2 regions of the Halodesulfovibrio sp. genome follow, and region 2 is predicted to be linked to the other one. Evidence: predicted binding sites of a transcription regulator. Region 2 holds the regulator's gene; the other holds the start of a gene.
What was found. Region 2 encodes sigma-54, which starts transcription at its own class of promoters, with help from an activator protein. Its sites were predicted from a motif close to CTGGCACGGNNNNTGCTT; they were not measured.
Positions count from the first base shown of each region.

Region 1: ispD (2-C-methyl-D-erythritol 4-phosphate cytidylyltransferase) is a predicted target of sigma-54. The motif match lies at 1,502-1,519, and genes of this name have one in related genera.

Region 1 is NZ_JAOARI010000028.1:24,216-29,767, reverse strand. Features, by position in the region: gene N4A56_RS10880 (glycosyltransferase) at 1-68, shown strand, start outside; gene ispD (2-C-methyl-D-erythritol 4-phosphate cytidylyltransferase) at 133-1,314, opposite strand; RNA gene rnpB (RNase P RNA component class A) at 1,399-1,764, opposite strand; gene N4A56_RS10865 (C4-type zinc ribbon domain-containing protein) at 1,776-2,525, opposite strand; gene N4A56_RS10860 (Nif3-like dinuclear metal center hexameric protein) at 2,583-3,584, opposite strand; gene N4A56_RS10855 (hypothetical protein) at 4,141-4,323, opposite strand; gene N4A56_RS10850 (DUF1641 domain-containing protein) at 4,744-5,349, opposite strand; gene N4A56_RS10845 (FAD/NAD(P)-binding oxidoreductase) at 5,362-5,552, opposite strand, start outside.
Region 2 is NZ_JAOARI010000032.1:107,534-121,007, forward strand. Features, by position in the region: gene N4A56_RS12780 (PEP/pyruvate-binding domain-containing protein) at 1-157, opposite strand, end outside; gene N4A56_RS12785 (pyruvate carboxylase) at 364-4,068, opposite strand; gene N4A56_RS12790 (biotin--[acetyl-CoA-carboxylase] ligase) at 4,130-5,020, opposite strand; gene N4A56_RS12795 (HD domain-containing protein) at 5,093-6,211, shown strand; gene N4A56_RS12800 (manganese-dependent inorganic pyrophosphatase) at 6,261-7,175, opposite strand; gene N4A56_RS12805 (PTS sugar transporter subunit IIC) at 7,312-7,986, opposite strand; gene N4A56_RS12810 (PTS sugar transporter subunit IIB) at 8,027-8,485, opposite strand; gene N4A56_RS12815 (PTS sugar transporter subunit IIA) at 8,489-8,923, opposite strand; gene rapZ (RNase adapter RapZ) at 8,953-9,843, opposite strand; gene N4A56_RS12825 (PTS sugar transporter subunit IIA) at 9,856-10,305, opposite strand; gene raiA (ribosome-associated translation inhibitor RaiA) at 10,314-10,850, opposite strand; gene rpoN (RNA polymerase factor sigma-54) at 10,904-12,331, opposite strand; gene lptB (LPS export ABC transporter ATP-binding protein) at 12,531-13,253, opposite strand; gene N4A56_RS12845 (LptA/OstA family protein) at 13,253-13,474, opposite strand, start outside.

The DNA of each region.
Region 1 (5,552 bases), on a different contig from region 2:
TGTTATCTAAGCATACATATGAACATCGAATGCGAAAGCTGCTGGATGTTCTTTTTGCATCGGAATAAGAAAAGCTGCTCTTTTTCACAAAGAGCAGCTTTTTTTGAACTATCTTGTAAAGGCGCTTGCAGCTTATCCGCGTAACGCCATAACTGCTGCTACTGCTTTGATGCCTTTCTTTTCACCGGTAAAGCCAAGCTTTTCTTCTGTTGTGGCTTTAACATTAACTTGCTCGTCAGTTAGTTTGAGCATCCGGCAAATATTCTTTTTGATTTGCGGTTTCCACGGTACAAGACGCGGAACCTGAGCAATAATTGTGAGGTCTACGTTAGTGAGGCGGTAGCCTTTTTGAAGAAACTTGTCATAGACCTCATTGAGGAGCACGCCGCTTGAAATGTTGTCGAACTGCTCTGATGAGTCTGGAAAATGTTCGCCGATATCGCCATCGCCCATGCATCCCAATATAGCATCACATAATGCATGGAGAAGAACATCACCGTCGGAATGCGCAACCACCTCAGGAGCGCCTTGAATAGGGATTCCGCCCAGTTTCATAGGGCGACCTGTCCCGTAGCGGTGCACATCGTATCCCCATCCTGTAACTGGTACTGGCATTGCTGGTTGTTTTTGTTCGATCATAGCAAGGTCTTCCGGATTTGTGATTTTGATATTTGCAGCTTCGCCTTGAACTGTAGTCACACTGATTCCGGCTTGTTCTGCAATGGATGCGTCGTCCGTTACTTCCCACCCTTCAGCTAGGCTTGTATTGTGCCCCTCAAGTAATTTCTTTTTGTCGAAGCCTTGCGGAGTTTGGCAAGCCTTCAGCGTGGAGCGATCAAGAGTGTGACTGACGGTATTTTCTGAAACAACTTTAATTGTGTCAGTTACCGGAAGTGCAGGAATCACTGCATCTGCCCCATCTGATAGAGCATCAAGAAGGGTGTTATTAAGTGAGGCAGAAAAGAAAGGACGTGCTGCATCATGAATAAGCACATGACTGCAATTTGTTGGAAGAGCTTGAAGTCCATTGTAGACAGAATCTTGTCTGCGTGCTCCGCCAGCAACTACTAGCCAAGGCAGTCCGAGTCTGCGACCAAAGTCTAGCTTTGTAAGCGTCGCTTTTGCCTCTTCAAGGTCTTCTTCGGGAAAGACAAAGATCAATCCACGAACGCGGGCAGTATGCGAAAATGTAATTGCAGAATGCCAGAAAAGGGGAGCACCTTTCCATTCTAAAAATTGTTTTTTTACGCCATTTGTAGCGGCAGAAAGGCGTGTGCCGGAACCGGCTGCAAGAATTATGGACCAGCAATGCATAGGAATTTCCTTACATAGTGTGCAGTGGTAGTGATAGAAAAGTATAGCATACAAAAAAAGGGTGCATTGCACCCTTTTTTTACAATATGGAGCCAGGACTATAAGCCGGGTTTTGTCTCCCTCTTGCGAGGGCGGTTATCATTCGTCTAGGGTTATGATTACTCATAACCTCAAGCAACCTACCCGAAAACAACGACCGGGCCGGTCGTAACTGTTTTCCTATTTGGTCTTGCTCTGAACGGGGTTTACCTAGCCTACCATGTCACCATGATACCTGGTGAGCTCTTACCTCACCGTTTCAACCTTGCCGGCAGTAAACTGCTTAGGCGGTTTGCTTTCTGTGGCACTCTCCGAGGATCACTCCCCCTGGGCGTTACCCAGCGCTCTGCCCTTTAGAGCCCGGACTTTCCTCCCCGCACAAACGTGCGCGACGATAACCTGTCCAACTCCAAAATATCTTTTTAAGCTTCTGTTGTGGCTTCTTCTTCGCTACCAAAATGTTCTGACCAGTAGATCAAACGCTGGCAGTTAGGGCAGCTAAGAATCTGATGACCTTTCTGAAGCTCAATGTAGCTCTGCGGTGGAATAGCAATGTGGCAACCGTTGCACACCTGTTCTTTTACAGAAACGATAACTGGGTTATCCAGACGAGAACGGATGAATTCGTAACGGTTAAGGATAGGAGTAGGAACTTCTTTACCTGCTACGTTACGTTTTTTATCAAGCTTTTCGAGAACAACGTTAGCTTCGTCAACACGGCGTTTGAGGCTGGCTTTCTTTTCTTCCAATTCCTCTTTGATGATGCTGTAGCGTTCATCCATGTCAGAAACAGCCATCTGCTGGCGATCTAGTTCTTCAGAAAGAGCAAGCTTTTCTTCTTCGCGAAGACGGTTCAGCTTTTCCAAGTTGTCCATTTCGCGCATCATTGCATGGTACTCTTTGGTGTTACCAACGAGCATGAGCTTGGATTTACTTTTTTTAACTTTGAGAGAGTCGTTTTCAATCTCAGAGTTAATGCGTTTTTCTTGTCCTTTGAGATGGTCAATTTTCTCAAGGAAACGGTTGCGCTGGTTTTCAAGCGCATCAAAGCGTTCTTGAAGAGCTTCAACTTCTTTTGGAGCTTCATCAAGTTCACTGGTGATACCAAGGATTTCATCATCAACAAGCTGCAATGCAACAAGCTGTTCGATTTGCTTTAAATACAGGCTCAAGGTTTTTTCCTCCTGAAAACCGTAAGATTCGGACTCACCGAAACTGTGAAATTTCTATTATGCGAATGGACCAATCAAACGCATAGGGTCCTGCGCTGGCAGGAAAAATATTTCTATGCCATCAAGTTCTTTCGTGAGCTGCACGGAGAATTGACGCATCATTTCTTCTTCAAGACTGAAATGTCCAACATCAAGAATGCATCCGGTTGTATCCAGAGCAGAGTGATATTTGACATCGCCAGTAATAAATACATCTGCACCCATCGCAAATGCTTTCGGGGCAAAATCGCTGCCTGATCCTGTGCAGTATGCAACCTTTGATACTGTTTCCGGAACCGGACCGCTTCTAACCCAATAATCACGATCTACGACTGAGGCAAGCTGCTCAGCGAATATGCCAAAAGATACGGGGTTTGGCAAAGTGCCGATAGTTCCAAATCCAAGGCTTTTGGAATCCGTGTCTGGAGTAGAAGGCATAAAAATTGGCAGCTCGTCCAAATCTGCTACAAGCTGTGCAAGAACAGCGCTTCTGTGTTCTTTATTATATGTTACGTTGACCAAAGGAGCAGCGTAACGGATATGCAGAACGTGCGGGTTGTTTTCCCAGTCATTGAGCATAGCGTGTGTATCAACGCGTTGCGGCAGTGAGAAAGCCACAGCTTTCGGTTCAAAGGTGCAAGTGTTGCTCAATAATTTGCACTGCTGCAAGTTGAGCGCTCTTGCTAACCAGCCAGCTGGACCTTCTGGGTTTGCATCCAGCGAGGTATGCGCACTGTATAAGCATGTATCGTGCGTAATGAGCGCTGATACAATTGAAAAATGTGTATCCAGCTTGTTCAAGTATCGCGGTTTCATCAACAAGGGGTGATGCGTTAGTACAAAGTCTGCACCTTTTGCAATGGCTTGTTGAATAGTGTTTTCTGTTGGATCAAGGGCAACAGCAAGTTTTTGTACTTCTTTTTTCTGGCTGGGGATTTGTACACCGCAATTATCCCACGAAGCCGCACCGCAAAGAAAAGCTGTTTCTTCAATTTTTTTGATAACGTCAGCTGTTTTCATAAATATTCTCTCAGCAAGTTTGATAGGCGGTATCATGCATCGCCTGTAAAACAGCGTTAGTATCAACGAAAATTAAGAATAAATCCAGTAATAGGAAAAATTAACAGTGTCTTTTGAACTCAGACAATCAGTAATTTTATATCTTCATATGGACGTATTCTTGAATGGCTATTGCACACACAATTGGCTGCGTGTCGCAAAGCGGATGTGTGCTATGACATAACATGCAAGGATGGTCAAGAAAAGTATGCACACAGCGTCTTACAGCAGATAATAATGACGGCGGTGGGAAGGGAATAAAATGAAATGAAGAGTGGAATGGGGCGGGCGTTTTCTAGCTTGTGAGTCTCGTTCTGCTACTTTTTTCACTACCGATGAACTTAGTAAAAATGTTTCGCTGTAGCACTGCTGCCCCTTTACCTTTTGTTTTTCCGAGAGAAAAAGACCGTCTTGTATTGCTGGCTATTCAAGTAAGCACTCCCTCGTTTTTTGTTCGAGATACAGAGGGGCTATAAAAAAGTTCCTCCTGATGAAACCATCAGGAGGAACAAGAAAGTTATCGTTTTTTGCTTGGCTGCCACATGTCCCAGTCCATAGGGCGGTTAACAGCTTCAGTGCTTGATCTATCTCCCGCACAGTTAGCGCGCTCAGCAGCTTTTTTAATCCAGCGTTCTTTGTTGTGAGGTTGCCATAGATCATTCCAGTCTTTCGGGCTGGTTGTAGTGTTAAGTTGTACCATTTTCCTCTCCTCCTGTTTGAGCGTACCCATGACAGATTTGCTTAATCTGATAAAAAAGACCGTTGTACAAAATGAGGCAGTGTTTGCTGCCTGCTGTGTATACAGTGACTATATAAATCATACTAATAAAGTATGATTTGCAGGTAAAAAATATATAACACCGAGCAGCTGTTGCTTGATGTTTTCAAACACATTCAGAAAAGGTAGCTGCCAGTTTGCTTGATTCATTATAAGCATACTGTTGGAAGAAATGGTACAATATCAGAGACGTTGGTTCAACCTTTTTCCTACTATTTTTGTAGGAATTTAAAAACAGGGAAAATATAACAGTGCGGAGTGTGCTTAATGGCTTGTTTTTATTATAAATAAAAAGCCCTCTACACCATGTAGAGGGCTTTCGCATTAGGATTTTGTATATTTTTATGCTTTCTCTTTTCCAAGAGCAGCAAGAAGTTCCATGATAAGACCAAGCGCTTGCTTGGATTCTTGAGAATGGAGTTTGCCAACCATTCCAAGAGGACTTACAGGCTGTGCGTTGTCAAGGTCTGCATCGCCCATCTTCTCAAGAAGACCAGCAAGGACTACCAAGCCATCACCCATACGTCCGATTTCTTCTGGAGAGTATTTATCGGTAATTTTGCCCATTGATTCGCCAAGTGCGCTAATTGATTTGAACACACCTTTTTCATCGAGTTCTTGGAATTTGTCGATAGCAGCAAGGAACGTCGGCTTAATCATAGGTTCTGTAAGTGCCCAGATGTCGACAAGGTCATCAAGGCGTTCGAGTGCCCATGTAATGTTGCGTACGCTCATAACAAAGCGTTTCAACAAAGCGGACAAGTCATCAAGTTCACAGCGATGTTGTAGAGTGTCAAGCTCTCCAAGCATTACGTTGTGAAGAGAGTCCCGCATTATCGGAGTAAGGGTAGCTCCGAGTTCAGCCATGGTTTCAGCGCGACTATGCATCATGCTGATTTTTTCTTCCATGGCTTCAAGGCGGGCTAAAATGAGTTCTTCGTTGGTCATTGTCAGGCTCCGCTATTTGTTTTTACGAACGTCGATTTTGCCAGCCATGTACATGTTTGGCTCAAACGGAAGCTCATGACCTTTCAGCATGAGGTTGTAGTAAACCCAGCGGAACATCTGCTTGCCGTAGTAGTTCATGCGTGTGTCACCGAGAAGGTCGAAAGGACCAATGCCTGGAAGCGGGAATTTACCCGGAAGCGGCT
Region 2 (13,474 bases):
TAGCGGTGTTGTAGTTTTTACCACCAACAAGAAGCTCTGCTTCTTCGCCAATGGCTACAATGTCTGCACCAGTAAGAACCATTTTCTTTTGAAGTTCTTTAATCTTAGTCGTTTGTGCTTTAACACTCTTGGAATCGTCAGCCTTTTTCTTGGCCATCAGTCTTTCCTCCTGGAAGGACTTATCACTTTAAAAAACCGGAAACTATAACTTATAGAGTAAAACTCTACACCCAACGTTAGAATTAGATTTTACTAAACAACTTTTTTTATAGGCATTACCTACACGGTGGTTATTTAATGGAGAGCCCCACACGGGGCTCTCCACATTCTCTAATCCTTACTCATGCTATGCATGAGACCCATCTACGCTTCCAGTTTTTCACCACAGAAGTGGCAGTAAGCCATACCTTCTATGGAGAGCGGCTTCTGGCAAGCCTTGTTGCTACAACGGCGCGGGATCGGAGCCAGCTCAATGAGCAAGTCGCCCTCTTTAACAGGAACCATCATTTTGGTTTCCTTGTAATCAGCAGTTTTCAGTACACGCTTAACCATAGCATTTGCCGGACTGAGTACCGCTTTTTCCTGTTTCATAATCGAAACGTTAAAGAGTTCCTCACCCTTTTTAACAATATCTCCGGGGTTAACGTACATAATCCAGAGATCACCGTTGGATGGTGCTGCTACGTGAAGTGGGTTGCTCGGATCCGCTTTTTCGGTTCCGGCGCTTTCCGCTTCTTGTGGTGCTGCAACCTGAACATCATAACTCATGATATCAGAATCCAACACATACCGCACAATACATTTTCCATCTGGTGCTGGTGCTGAAATGTGCAAGATAGTCATGGAATGCGGTTTTGCATTATCATCTACAAAATGCAGTTCCCTACCTGTTTCCAGACCTTCAAACCAAACGTCAAGCGGTACGTTATTCGGGTTGCCGAAATCACGTTTGAATCGAACTGTTTTAAGTGCATCTGCCGGATGGTTGAGGAACATGATAAACTCCTCATCCGTTGGCTTACGACGCATTTGACTGATAAAGTCAACTTCTTCGGCGGCAAAATCAATATCTTCTAAAGAAAGCAGTGGAGATTCTTCAGTGCGTTTTTGAATTGCCTGCATCCATTCTGATCTGAATGCACTCTGGTATACCCAATCCGCTGGGAAACCAAGTGGAAGTTTGCCGAATTTACCAAGAAGCAGATCACGGAAGGCATCGTTACTATCCTGATAAATAGCAAGACGCGCTTCTTTCATTTCTTCGCTTAGCTCACTTTCGTCATACTTAGTCACATGCTCTAATACTTCGAGCAAGTAGCGTACTTCTTCTTCGCCGCCACGCTTATAAGCGTTGGTTACCGCAAGAAACGCTGTATTCCAAGTAATTTGTGACCCCGGTGTTACATCATGGTAGCGTACTACCTTGCGTGTACCAGCGAGGAATTTAAGCATGTAAGGAAGGAGGTGAATGTATCCCTGCTTTAAAGCACCTTCCTGCGAAGAAGATGTTGCACCGCCAGGCATTGCATGATGCACAACATCATGGTCGATGCCTTGGAAGAATGGTGCGGTGTATTTATCGTAATATGGCATGATCTGCTTGAGAACAAAGTTGCACTCGCGGATCATATCCTTATTAAGATTGGTTTTAAGACCAAGCTCTTCTTCCAGATATGCAGCAGTAGAAAGCACTTCACCCTGCCCGTACCAGCGTACAGCAGCACCGATACCTGTATCGACGATATGTGCGCCTGCTTTGGCAGCAGCACCTACTGTCGGTACAAATAATCCATCGGTGTAGTGTCTGTGGTAGTGCGTAACAAGGGTTGGCCATTGCTTGCGAATAGCAGTGATAAGCTCAGTCATAAAGCGTGGTGGGCAAACGCCAGCCATATCTTTAAGACCAAGGATAATCATTTCGGAAGCTTTTCTAGTGCTTACTCCAGCAACATCAGCCACCATAGCCAAAATAGCCTCAGTTACCTGTAAGTAGTGTTTAACATCAAACCCTTTTGCCCACGAAAGTGAAATAGCAGGTTCGAACACCACCTCTTTACGGTTGAGTGCAACTTCAGCAAATGGACGCATGTTTTCAACATGGTTCAGGAAGTCAAAGCATCTGATAACATCGTAATGATCGCAAATCATTTCGCCCGTTGATCGCATAAGATTCTTTGGCTGTGGTTTGTAGCCAAGAACATTCGTTGAACGAATGAGAATCTGCTTCAGCGTTTTTGGGGCGAATTTGTTCCACTTCTCTGCTTCGGTGAATGGGTAGGTCATGTTTGCTAGCATGGCAACATGGAAGTGTGCACCACCACCGTTTTCGATAGAGAAGAATCCGCAGTTATCAAGATATGAACCGATCATTTCGTCTTCAGCAAGACGGAACCGGTTGCCACTGTTAGATTGTGTAATATCACGAGGTGTTGTGTCACAGAAATGCACGTAGTCTGTGTCACGCACAAAATCTAACAGAGCTTTGCGGTCACCCTGAGGGTATGCAGGAGCTGCTTTTAAGATTTTAGAACTGATTTTAGGAAGTACAGGATTAAACGCACCTATGCGAGGTGTATCTTTAGACCGGTATTCACCTAATTGTACATGTGGGTTTGACCCCTTGGCAGAAATTTCTGCAATCAGTTTAGATATACGCTCAGCTTCAGGAGCTAAGTCAGTGTAGCAAAGCAGCTCTGGAGTATCGCCGATGAAATTAGTGGTAAAGTCGCCCTGTCTAAATTTAGGGTGACGGATAACCTGCTTGAAGAACGGAATGGTCGTTTTCAGTCCGCCAATTGCGTATTCATTAAGAGCACGCTCCATTGTCCCCAGAACTTTTTTCCAACCGCGACCATGAGAAATCAGCAGTGCACCTGCGGAGTCGTAGTTAGATGGAAAATCGTAACCAGCTGACAAGTTGGAATCAATGCGGATCCCAGGACCACCAGGAGAAATGTATCGTGATACAACACCACAGTTAGGTGCAAAGTCGTCCTGTGGATCTTCGCAGTTAATGCGGAGCTGCATTGCCATTTGTGATGGAGGGCATTCTTCTTCTGTGAAGCGAAGTTCTGCTCCAAAGGCGACAGCAATTTGTTCTTCCACAAGGTCAATGCCGTAACGAACTTCGGTAATGCCGTGTTCAACCTGAAGGCGTGTATTAACCTCAATAAGGTAAGGCTCGCCATCAGGAGTTACAAGAAATTCAACTGTAGCAAGAGAATCGTATGAAACAGCTTTAATAAGATTGCGTGAGTATTCTTTAAGGCGGTTGCGTAATTCTGGAGTGATAAGATCAGAAGGTGATGGAGTAATTTCTACAAGCTTCTGATGGTTACGCTGAATACTACAATCGCGTTCGTCGAACGCAAATACATTTCCGTACTTGTCACCAATTACCTGAATTTCGATATGGCGCGCGGATGCTAAAAACTTCTCGATGTAAAGGCGTGGGTTACCGAAAGATGCCTGCGCCATAGTCGACGCTTTAACAAAAGCACTTTCCAGTTCTTCCTGATTCTGAATCAAGAAGATACCACGACCACCGCCGCCGCCTTCTGCTTTAAGCATAATTGGAAAGCCAATTTCTTCGCAGAACTTGCGTGCGGTTGGGATATCAACAGATCCTTCAGAGCCTGGTACAATAGGTACACCTAATTTTTTCGCAAGAGCACGTACTTGTACTTTGTTGCCAAGCAGGTTCATAGACTCTGCTGTGGAGCCAATGAAGATAATACCTTCTTCGGCACACCTAGTCGGGAATTTATGATCTTCTGAGGCAAAGCCCCATCCCGGGTGAATAGCAACTACGCCGCGCTTTTTTGCCAGACTGATGATTCTGTCAATATCAAGATATGCTCGTGGGTCAGAGCCCAATAAAAGAAGTTCTTGAGCGGCTGATGCGGCAGGAGACGTTTTATCAATATCCGTAGCTGTCATTACAGCCACAGCATCAAAGCGCTCACGAATTGAGCGACAGATACGACGGGCAGGAATGCCCCTGTTGGCAACCAGAATTGGCTTGCCTTTCACTTCTTCCATAATTTCTTTAAACGTCTTAATTGCCATTCAATCCTCGTTATGCAGTGTCGGTGACATTTTGCAAAAAATAACCCATCTGGTGAGCTAGTCACGGGTGGAGGGAAATACTACCGGAATGAATAATCTTCTCTCCATCTTGCTGATGGAGTCGAAGACCACCATCTTGAGAGATACCCATAATCCTGCCCGACCGATTGACTAGATCACTTCCGTGGATCCATACTTCTCGCCCCAGCCAAGCAAGTTGCTTTTCAACACTCGAAATTAATTTCGTGGTAGTATACTGAACAACCTGTGCGTTGTAGCAAAAATGCATGTAGTCTACAAGTGTCTGCCACACCTGCAATATCGGCAGGGTTTGTTCTTTTTGGCACAAACAGCTTGCAGGTACTGCCCAATTGTTACGTAAAAGTTCCGTTGGCGGATAGGAATGCACATTAATTCCAATTCCTGCCATTAATATACCGGCACGCTCTTCCAGTAAGATTCCACCTACCTTTTTCTCGTCTACCATAATATCATTAGGCCACTTTATGCGTGAATTATAGCCAAGCTTTTGCAAAGCTCCTACTAATAAATAGCCTATCGCTAAGGAGCCTATTTCATTGGAAAAAAAACCTGTAGAAGGCAGTCGCATTGCAGCATAAATGTTACCTTCAGGAGAATTCCATGCGCGGCGTAGCTGTCCTCGACCGCTATTCTGGCGTAATCCCAGTACTGAGTCCCATTCGTTGAGCATTTGTTTTTCATTAAAAATGCGAGCAACATCTAAAGTAGAACTGCATTCTCCGCATAGGTATATGTCAGCAGGAAATTGTGGAAGTTCTGATTTAAATACATCAAAACCATTGTGTTGGGACTGAACCCATGAGCGCTCTTCTACTGTCTCCCATCCACTATGAGCTGTGACGAGTCGTTCAGGGGTTATTTTTGATGCAATATCTGGAATTTGATTATGTAATATAAAACACGTATGCATAACATGCCCGTAAAACTAGTGATTTGAATAAATATTTTTTAAAATAATCTTTGCATACAGTAGGACAAAGATATGACGTTTTATTTAGTAGGCGGCGCGGTTCGGGATATGTTACTTGGTATCCCCCCAAAAGAATATGACTTTGCATTTTCTGGAACCGTTGATAATTTTATAAGCTGCAATCCTTCAGCACGCAAGGCTGGAAATGACTTTGGAATTTGTATTTTGAACGGAATAGAGTACGCCCCGCTTAGAGGAGGCTCTATTGATGAAGACCTCACCTTTCGGGATCTTACAATTAATGCACTCGCGCTAGATGAGGATTCACGTATTTACTCTCTTCCGAGCACGTTACATGACCTGCAAAATAAAATACTTAAGCCTGCTTCTGAAACAGCATTTTTACAGGACCCTGTACGTGTTTTTCGTGTTGCACGTTTTGCAGCCGCCCTGCCTGAATTTTCAATTCATCCTGATACAATTACTCAAATGCAACGCGTTGCTGCCTCTGGAATGCTAGATAATCTCACACCAGAACGTGTTGGCACAGAGCTGTTGAAGGCTCTCCGTTGTTCTGAACCGGGTAGATTTTTTACAGTATTAAATGATGCAGGCTGCTTGAACCCTTGGTTTGCAGAACTCTCTCGCATGTCAGATATCCCCGCTGGTCCTGTTCAGTATCATTCTGCAGATTGTCTTACGCACATAGTGACAACTATAAATAAATGTCCCAACGATATTGTAACGAGGTACATGGCACTTTGTCATGACTTGGGAAAACAGGAAACAAAGCCAGAAATTTTACCGCAACACATTGGACATGAGAAGCGTGGTGTACAATTGGCTGAGAATCTTGGACAGCGTTTAAAGCTTTCGAATAATCTAGTGCGTGCAGGAGCCGTTGCTGCGCTTCAACACATGAAGGGGGGGCAGTATCTCTCACTGCGTAGTGGAACCAAGGTGGACTTGCTCTACTCTTTGCATCGCCAGCAAATATTGGAAAATTTCTTCATGCTGGTTGAGGCTGATTCTGGAAAAAATTATTTAGAGCAGGCGAAGGCAGATTTAGAAGTAATTCTATCAGTTGAATTACCTGCTAAAGATCAAAATTTAGGAGCGGAGTCTGGAAAAAGACTACGCGAACTCAGATGCATTGCGTTAAGTGAAACATTGCGCGGCATGAAGTCATAAAAAAAGCCCCGAAAAAAAATTCGGGGCTTTAAAATCGAAAGGCTACCTACTATTTGAAAGCTTTTTCAAAGTTAGGAACAACCTGTTTTTTACGGCTCATTACGCCGTCAAGCCATACGGATTCTTCGCCTGCAACGCCGAATGCTTTTTCAACAACGGAAGCGTCGTCAGAACAGATGAGCATTTCGGAACCTTCTTTCATGATGTCTGTAAGAAGAAGGAATACGGAATGACGACCGTCTGCTTTAACTTTAGCGATTTCTTCTTTAAGACCAGTTTTTACAGCGTCAAGAAGAGAGAGGTCAACAACTTCGAGCTGGCCAATACCAACTTTGTTGCCGTTCATGTCAAAGTCTTTGTAATCACGGAAAACAAGCTCTTCCATGGTTGCGCCGTCAACAGCAGATTTAACTTTGAACATTTCCATACCGAGTGCAGTTGTATCTGCTACGTCAGCCATTTTAGCGAGAGCTTCAACAGCAACTTTATCAGCGTCTGTGCAAGTTACAGACTTGAACATTACGGTATCGGAAAGGATAGCGCAGAGCATGCCGCCTGCGATGCCAGCAGGGATTTCAAGACCGTAGTGGTCGTAGAAACCTTTAATTGCAGTACAGCTACAACCTACAGGCCATACCCACATTTCGAGAGGGTTGGAAGTAGTGATATCGCCCAGTTTGTGGTGGTCGATTACGCCACAGATTTCAGCTTCGTCGATATCAGCAGGGAGCTGAGCTTTATCAGAAGTATCTACGAGCCATACTTTCTGACCTGCAACAGAAGTAACAACTTCTGGAGCTTCGAGACCGAATTTTTCAAGCACGAAAGCAGATTCAGGGGTAACTTCGCCCTGTGCTACAGCTTTAGCTTCGATGCCACGTTTATTGAGTGCATCCGCAACAGCGATTGCAGAAATGATAGAGTCAGTGTCAGGGTTCATATGTCCCATTACGAGTACTGCCATGGTAATTTCCTCCAGAAATTGTTGTAACGCGTTGTTCACGCCTATTTCCAAACTGAGTTTGTGACAGATAGCACAAACCAAATCGGCTGCCAAGTGGTTGTATGCTACTTAATCCATTTTTTTATAAAGCAGAACACTATAGATTAGTAATAAGCACTACAGCAAAGAGGAAAAAAAAGAAGGAATAGTAGGCACTGCGCACTCTCAGGGACAAAACACCACCAAGTGCAGCAAAGAACCACAAATAGCTCCATGAGACGCCTGGATACTCAATAATAGAGCCATATACGCTGTATGAAGCTGAGATAGTGCAAATTAGCACAAGCAGGTATAGGGCAAAGAAAATAAAGTTTGCAGCAACGGTTTGGAGCAAGGCTTTAGTGATAATTTTGTGTAAAAAAAGTTGCTCATCAATAACGTTTTCAGGTGTTGCGAGGGACAGGAGTTGGTTATGGTGAGTGTTATGGCGTTGCCGCAACGTTTGTTCAAGATAAGGACTTATCAACGCTGCTGGCATAGCAAGCATCATTGGGATGATGAGCTGTGATGGAGTTGTTAATGAAAAAAAACTGGCTGAGGCTAGTGTAGCCAACAGAGCAGCGGTTCCATTGGGCGGAATGTATGTGCCCACTGGAAAAAGATCGAGCCAGAATAATTCATAAAAAATAGCGGCGGGAAGTGCTAACTCCCACTCCCCTGTTATTATTGCCCATAAAAAACCAATCGCCAGCGGACGTTCTACAAAGCCTATATTAATGTTTGTGCGTAATAGCGCTAGAATGGCAAAAAAAAAGCGTAGCCGCCAAGCCAGCTAATTGAGGATAATTGTAGAGCAGGAAATACGGCATCCATTACAATAACCCCTTAATTTGCAATGGTTGATTAGGGACGCAGCGAAAATCGAGATTGATTTCGTGGTTGGCAAAAAATTTCAGGCACTTTTCATCATAATCTGAAATTGCAATATGATCGCAAAGCTGCTTCTTACCAGGGGCATAATGAAGGTTGCCTATGTTTATTGATTCAAAGGAAAAGCCTTCGTCATGAATACGTTTTGCATCTACACAGTCAGCTAAAATAATGAGGGTATCTTGAAGATTGTTGCTTTGAGCATACGGCATAATTTCTGGAATATGGATAAAGTCTACAGAGATTCTGCCCGGAATTGCAAGTGTAGCAATTTGTTGCCGTAGAACATCTTCAGCAAAGTCATCATTAACGACAAGCAGATGTTTAGCGTTCGTGTATGGAATCCACGTTTCAATGACTTGTCCATGAATCAGGCGGTTGTCGATGCGAATCCAAGCCATACGTTACCCGTTAACCTTGCTTCGCAGGATTTCGCCCGCCATAACAATGCCCTTGCCTCCTGCGTCCTTTGCTTCAATTGCAAGACGATCCAATGTCATTGTACGGCATCCAAAAACTTTGAGGAGCATCGGAAGGTTTACACCTGTAAGTACTTCTAAATGTCTGGTGCCAAGTAAAGAAAGGCTTAAGTTAGTTGGAGTACCCCCGAACATATCTGTAAGCATGAGAACGCCACGTCCAGCATCAACTTTTTCAACCATTTCTTTAATAGTTGCTACCGTTTCAGATACGTCTTTCTCACTGTCAACACTTACAGTTTCGCAGGAAGGCTGCTTGCCCATAATAACTTCCGCCGCACTCAAAAGAGCTGCGCCGTAGTTAGTGTGGGTAACGATAACTACACCAATATTTGTTTCTTCAGGAAATGTGCTAGGCATGAGATACTATATATAATTAGCTTATGGCGTTACACCAAGTTAATATGACGGTGCTCTTTTGATACAGCAAAGTCAGATTTTTTCAAAAATTCGTAAATCGCCTCAGTTACTGCAACGGAACGATGGCGTCCACCAGTACATCCAAAACCAATGGTGATGCGGTAACGCCCTTCTTTTTCCATTTGCATAAGCGTAAAATGCAATAAATCTTCGAGCTTTTTTAAATAAATTTGCCCCATACTGTTGTCGAGTACGTATGAAACAACAACAGAATCCTGTCCACTATAAGAGCGAAGTTTAGGTTCGTGGTATGGGTTTGGTAAAAAGCGTAAATCTAAAATCATATCAGCTTCAGAAGGCGTGCTGTGCTTGAACCCAAAGCTCATAAGGTGAACTTTAAGTCCTTTTGCATCACTTTCTTCAGACTGCCATCTACGTTGCAACACTCGGCGCAAATCGTGGATAGAATATTCTGATGTATCAAATATAAAGTCTGCTTCAGCTCGCGCTGGAGCCATTAACTCGCGTTCGCGGGTCATGGCTTGCTCAAGCCCTGTGCCACTTCCCTCAAAAGGATGCGGACGTCTGGTCTCTTTGTATCTACGCAAAATCACGTCAGCACGCGACTCTAAAAAAATAACTGTAGGTGAATATCCGGCTGACGCCAACTCTTTGATTGTTGCCGCCCATTCGTCTCTGAATGTGCTTTGCCGAACATCCACCCCTAATACTATCCCTTTATAACTTTCGAGCGCACAGTTTGTAAGCACTTCGATAAATTGCGATGTCATTGATACCGGAAGACCGTCGATTGTGTAATACGCCATGTCTTCAAATACTTTAAGGGCACTACTTTTGCCTGCCCCGGAAAGTCCTGCAACTATAATTACAGGAATTGATCGCGAAGATACCGAAGTCATAATACTCTCACGCTACGCAGCAGATAAAAGGTTCCACAATGTCTCTTGTGTGTCGGATTCCATGAATAACTGTTTGAAATCTTCATCCTTCAAGAGTCGGGAAATTTGAGCAAGGATGCGTAGATGAGTACCGGCTACATTTTCCGGTGCTAACACCATAAAGAAAATCTTACACGGCTTTTGGTCAAGCGCATCAAAGTCCAGCCCGTCAGAGCTTCGACCGGCAACAACTACAATTTTATCAAGCGAAGATAATTTCCCATGAGGAATGGCAATGCCATTGCCAATGCCTGTGGTGCCGAGAGCTTCTCGTTCCATAAGTACGTTAAATACATCTTCAGCATTTAACGATGGATTTTTATCAACGACAGGAGCCAAGAGCTCCGCCAGCGCCTCTTGTTTGGTGCTGGCGGTAAGCTCCGGCAATACAAGTTCTTTTTCCAGGTATTCACCCAGTTTCATTGCGTTTCCTAGAGAACAGGGTCGATCAGCCCGAAATTATTATCTTTTCGGCGATAGATTACATTGACCCGTTCGGTTTCGGCATTAAGAAAAACAAGGAAGTCATAATCCAGCGCATCAAGTTGCATAGCAGCTTCGTCAAGTCCCATAGGTTTCGGCACAAAGTTGTCCATACCTATGATGGTTCTTTCTGATTCGGCTGCCTCTTCGGGAGGCATAGTGCCTTCGAGTACAAACTTTTCTGCACCCTTGCGTTTCGCTTGCGATTTTTCCGTACGACGTATGATCTGTGCTTTTAGTTTATCACGAACAAGATCAACAGTTGCATACATGTCTTCTGACTGTTCGGTAGCGGATAAGTTCAGGTTGTCCGATACCAATAGAATTTCTGCTTTGTGGCGGAAATTGTCAACAGAAAGTGAGACTTGCATTTCCATATGTTCAGGGTTCGGTAAGAATCTGCCAAGTTTGCTAAAGCGACGTTTGGCATATGCTTTCAGGTGATTGGAAGGCTCAAAGTTCTTGAAAGTGAATACGATGTTCATGGTGCCTCCTAATAGGATACTTTTGAAACCCTGTGAGTCAGCTGGTTTCGCTTCTAGAATACCACCTTTCTCTTGGATGATGAAGGGATATTCATTGCGGTACGGTATTTTGCAACAGTTCTTCGTGCAATGTTAACCTGTAGTTTTTCTTTTAAGATTTCTCCGATTTTTTCATCGCTAAGTGGTTTTTTAGTATTTTCTTCACTAATGAGTTTTTTAATGAGGGCTTTGACGCTCTCTGATCCGACCTGACTTCCATCATCAAGGCCAATTGCACTGTTAAAAAAGAACTTTAACTCAAAAATACCATGCGGGGTCGAAATATATTTATTTGTAGTAATTCGGCTGACGGTAGATTCGTGCATGCCGATATCATCTGCAATGTCTTTCAAAATAAGTGGTTTCAGCGCTGTCACACCATTTTGAAAGAATTCTTTTTGATATTTTATAATGCTTTCGACTACTTTATATAAAGTTCGTTGGCGTTGGTACAGACTTTTTATAAGCCAGGATGCAGAACGCATTTTGTCCTGATAGTAGTCTTTTTCTTCAGCATTCGTGGTTTTAGGAAGCTGCTCGGTTAACTCACTCAGCTGCAACTGCGGCAATCCGTCTTCGTTTAAAACGATGACAAAATCGCCTTCATATTCATAGATGTAAACATCTGGAGAAACATACTGCGCCTCTCCACCACCAAAGCGTGCACCCGGCATAGGGTCAAGACTTTGGATTACATCCAAATATTCTTTGAGATCTTCGAGAGAAATTTTGTATTTACGAGCAAGCGGTTTGTAACGACGCTTTTCCAAGTCTTCGAGATGATTTGTAACGATATCTACAAGAATTGGATCACGGTCATAGTTAAGCGCTTTAATTTGAACGAGCAGACATTCCTGCGGGGTGCGAGCAGCCACACCAACAGGGTCAAACTGCTGAATATGTTCGATCATTTCTTCAACAGTTTCTGTATCGCTTTGAGCAAGCTGCGCTAGTTCTTCAACTGATACATGTAAGTATCCGTTAGAACTAATGCTGCTTATGATAACCTCTCCTACTTTAATTTGTTCTTCAGTAAGCGGAGAAAGCATCAACTGCCAGTTCAAGTGTCCATCTAACGTTGGAGCAGGAGCAAGACGAGCTTCGAAGGAGCTCATTTCTTCTAGTGCTTCAGATTCTCGCATTGAGACCTGTTTGGTAGTGCTTGAAAAATCACCGAGATAGTCTTCCCAGTCAGCGTTATTAGAAAGCTCTTTATCATAAGCTTCCTGTTCATCTTTACGCTGTTCTGTAGCGGAAGTTTTGTCTGGATTGGCGGCTTCTTCCAAGGACTCTTCCAAAAAAGGATTCTCCAGCAACTCTTGCTGAACGGTTTCAGCAAGTTCCACGCGGGAAAGTTGCAGCAGTTTGATTGCCTGCTGTAACTGCGGAGTCATTACAAGCTGCTGAGCAAGTTTCAATTGTTGGCGAAGTTCAAGAGCCATATATAAGAATGTCCTATGTGGTTCGACTAGCTAAAAAGCTGAAATATAATGTATGAGTACTGCCTATCAAAAAACATTCCAAATCACATAACTAATCTCTTTTTTGCCATATAGGAACGTTATATGCAACAAAGAAAAAAGCCCGTTAGACGGGCTTTTTTGTGTTGCAAGGTCGCAAATTATATTTTTTATCAGCACACTAGAGTGTGAAACCTTCGCCAAGGTAGACACTGCGCGCCTTCGGGTTGTTTACAATCTCTTCCGGCGTACCGGAAAGAATAATTTGTCCTTCGTACACAAGGTTCGCACGGTCACAAATTTTTAGTGTTTCTCGAACATTGTGGTCGGAAATGAGTACGCCCATTCCTTTGTCACGCAGCTTACGAATAATATCCTGAATGTCATCAACCGCGAGAGGGTCAATGCCTGCAAAAGGTTCATCAAGAAGAATAAACTTAGGATCACGAATAAGTGCGCGTGCGATTTCGAGACGTCGACGCTCGCCACCTGAGATATGCATAGCGTGTGTGTCACGGATATGCGTAATCCCAAATTCTTCCAGCAACTCTTCTTCACGTTTTTTTTGATCGGCACGCGAAAGTTCTGTCTGTTCTAAAATAAGCTGCAAGTTTTGCGAAACTGTTAATTTTTTAAAGACAGAGCTTTCCTGCGGAAGATAACTTAGACCAATTCGCGCACGTTCATGGAGTGGCCAGTCTGTAACTTGCATATTATCTACACGTACAACACCGGCATTAGGTTTAACAATGCCGATAAGCATGTAGAACGTTGTAGTTTTACCCGCACCGTTAGGTCCGAGAAGCCCGACTATTTCCCCCTGCTCCATTTGCAGGTTGATATTTCGGACGACTTCGCGCTTGCCGTAGATTTTGCAAAGCCCCTCTGCTTGAATAACAGACATTATTTCTTCACCTTACCCGGTGCTGAGAAGATGGCTTCAACAGGTTTTGAAGAAGAACCGAGAACTTCGCTGCGGTTTTCTTTTACCCAGAATTTAATGACATCGCCGGTAATGGTATTTTTACCTTCGCTTAATTTCGGGGAACCAGTCATTACTAGAAGCTCTTCGTCTAATGAGTATGTTGCAGTCTGACAGAAGCCGGATCGATTTTTTTCCATTTC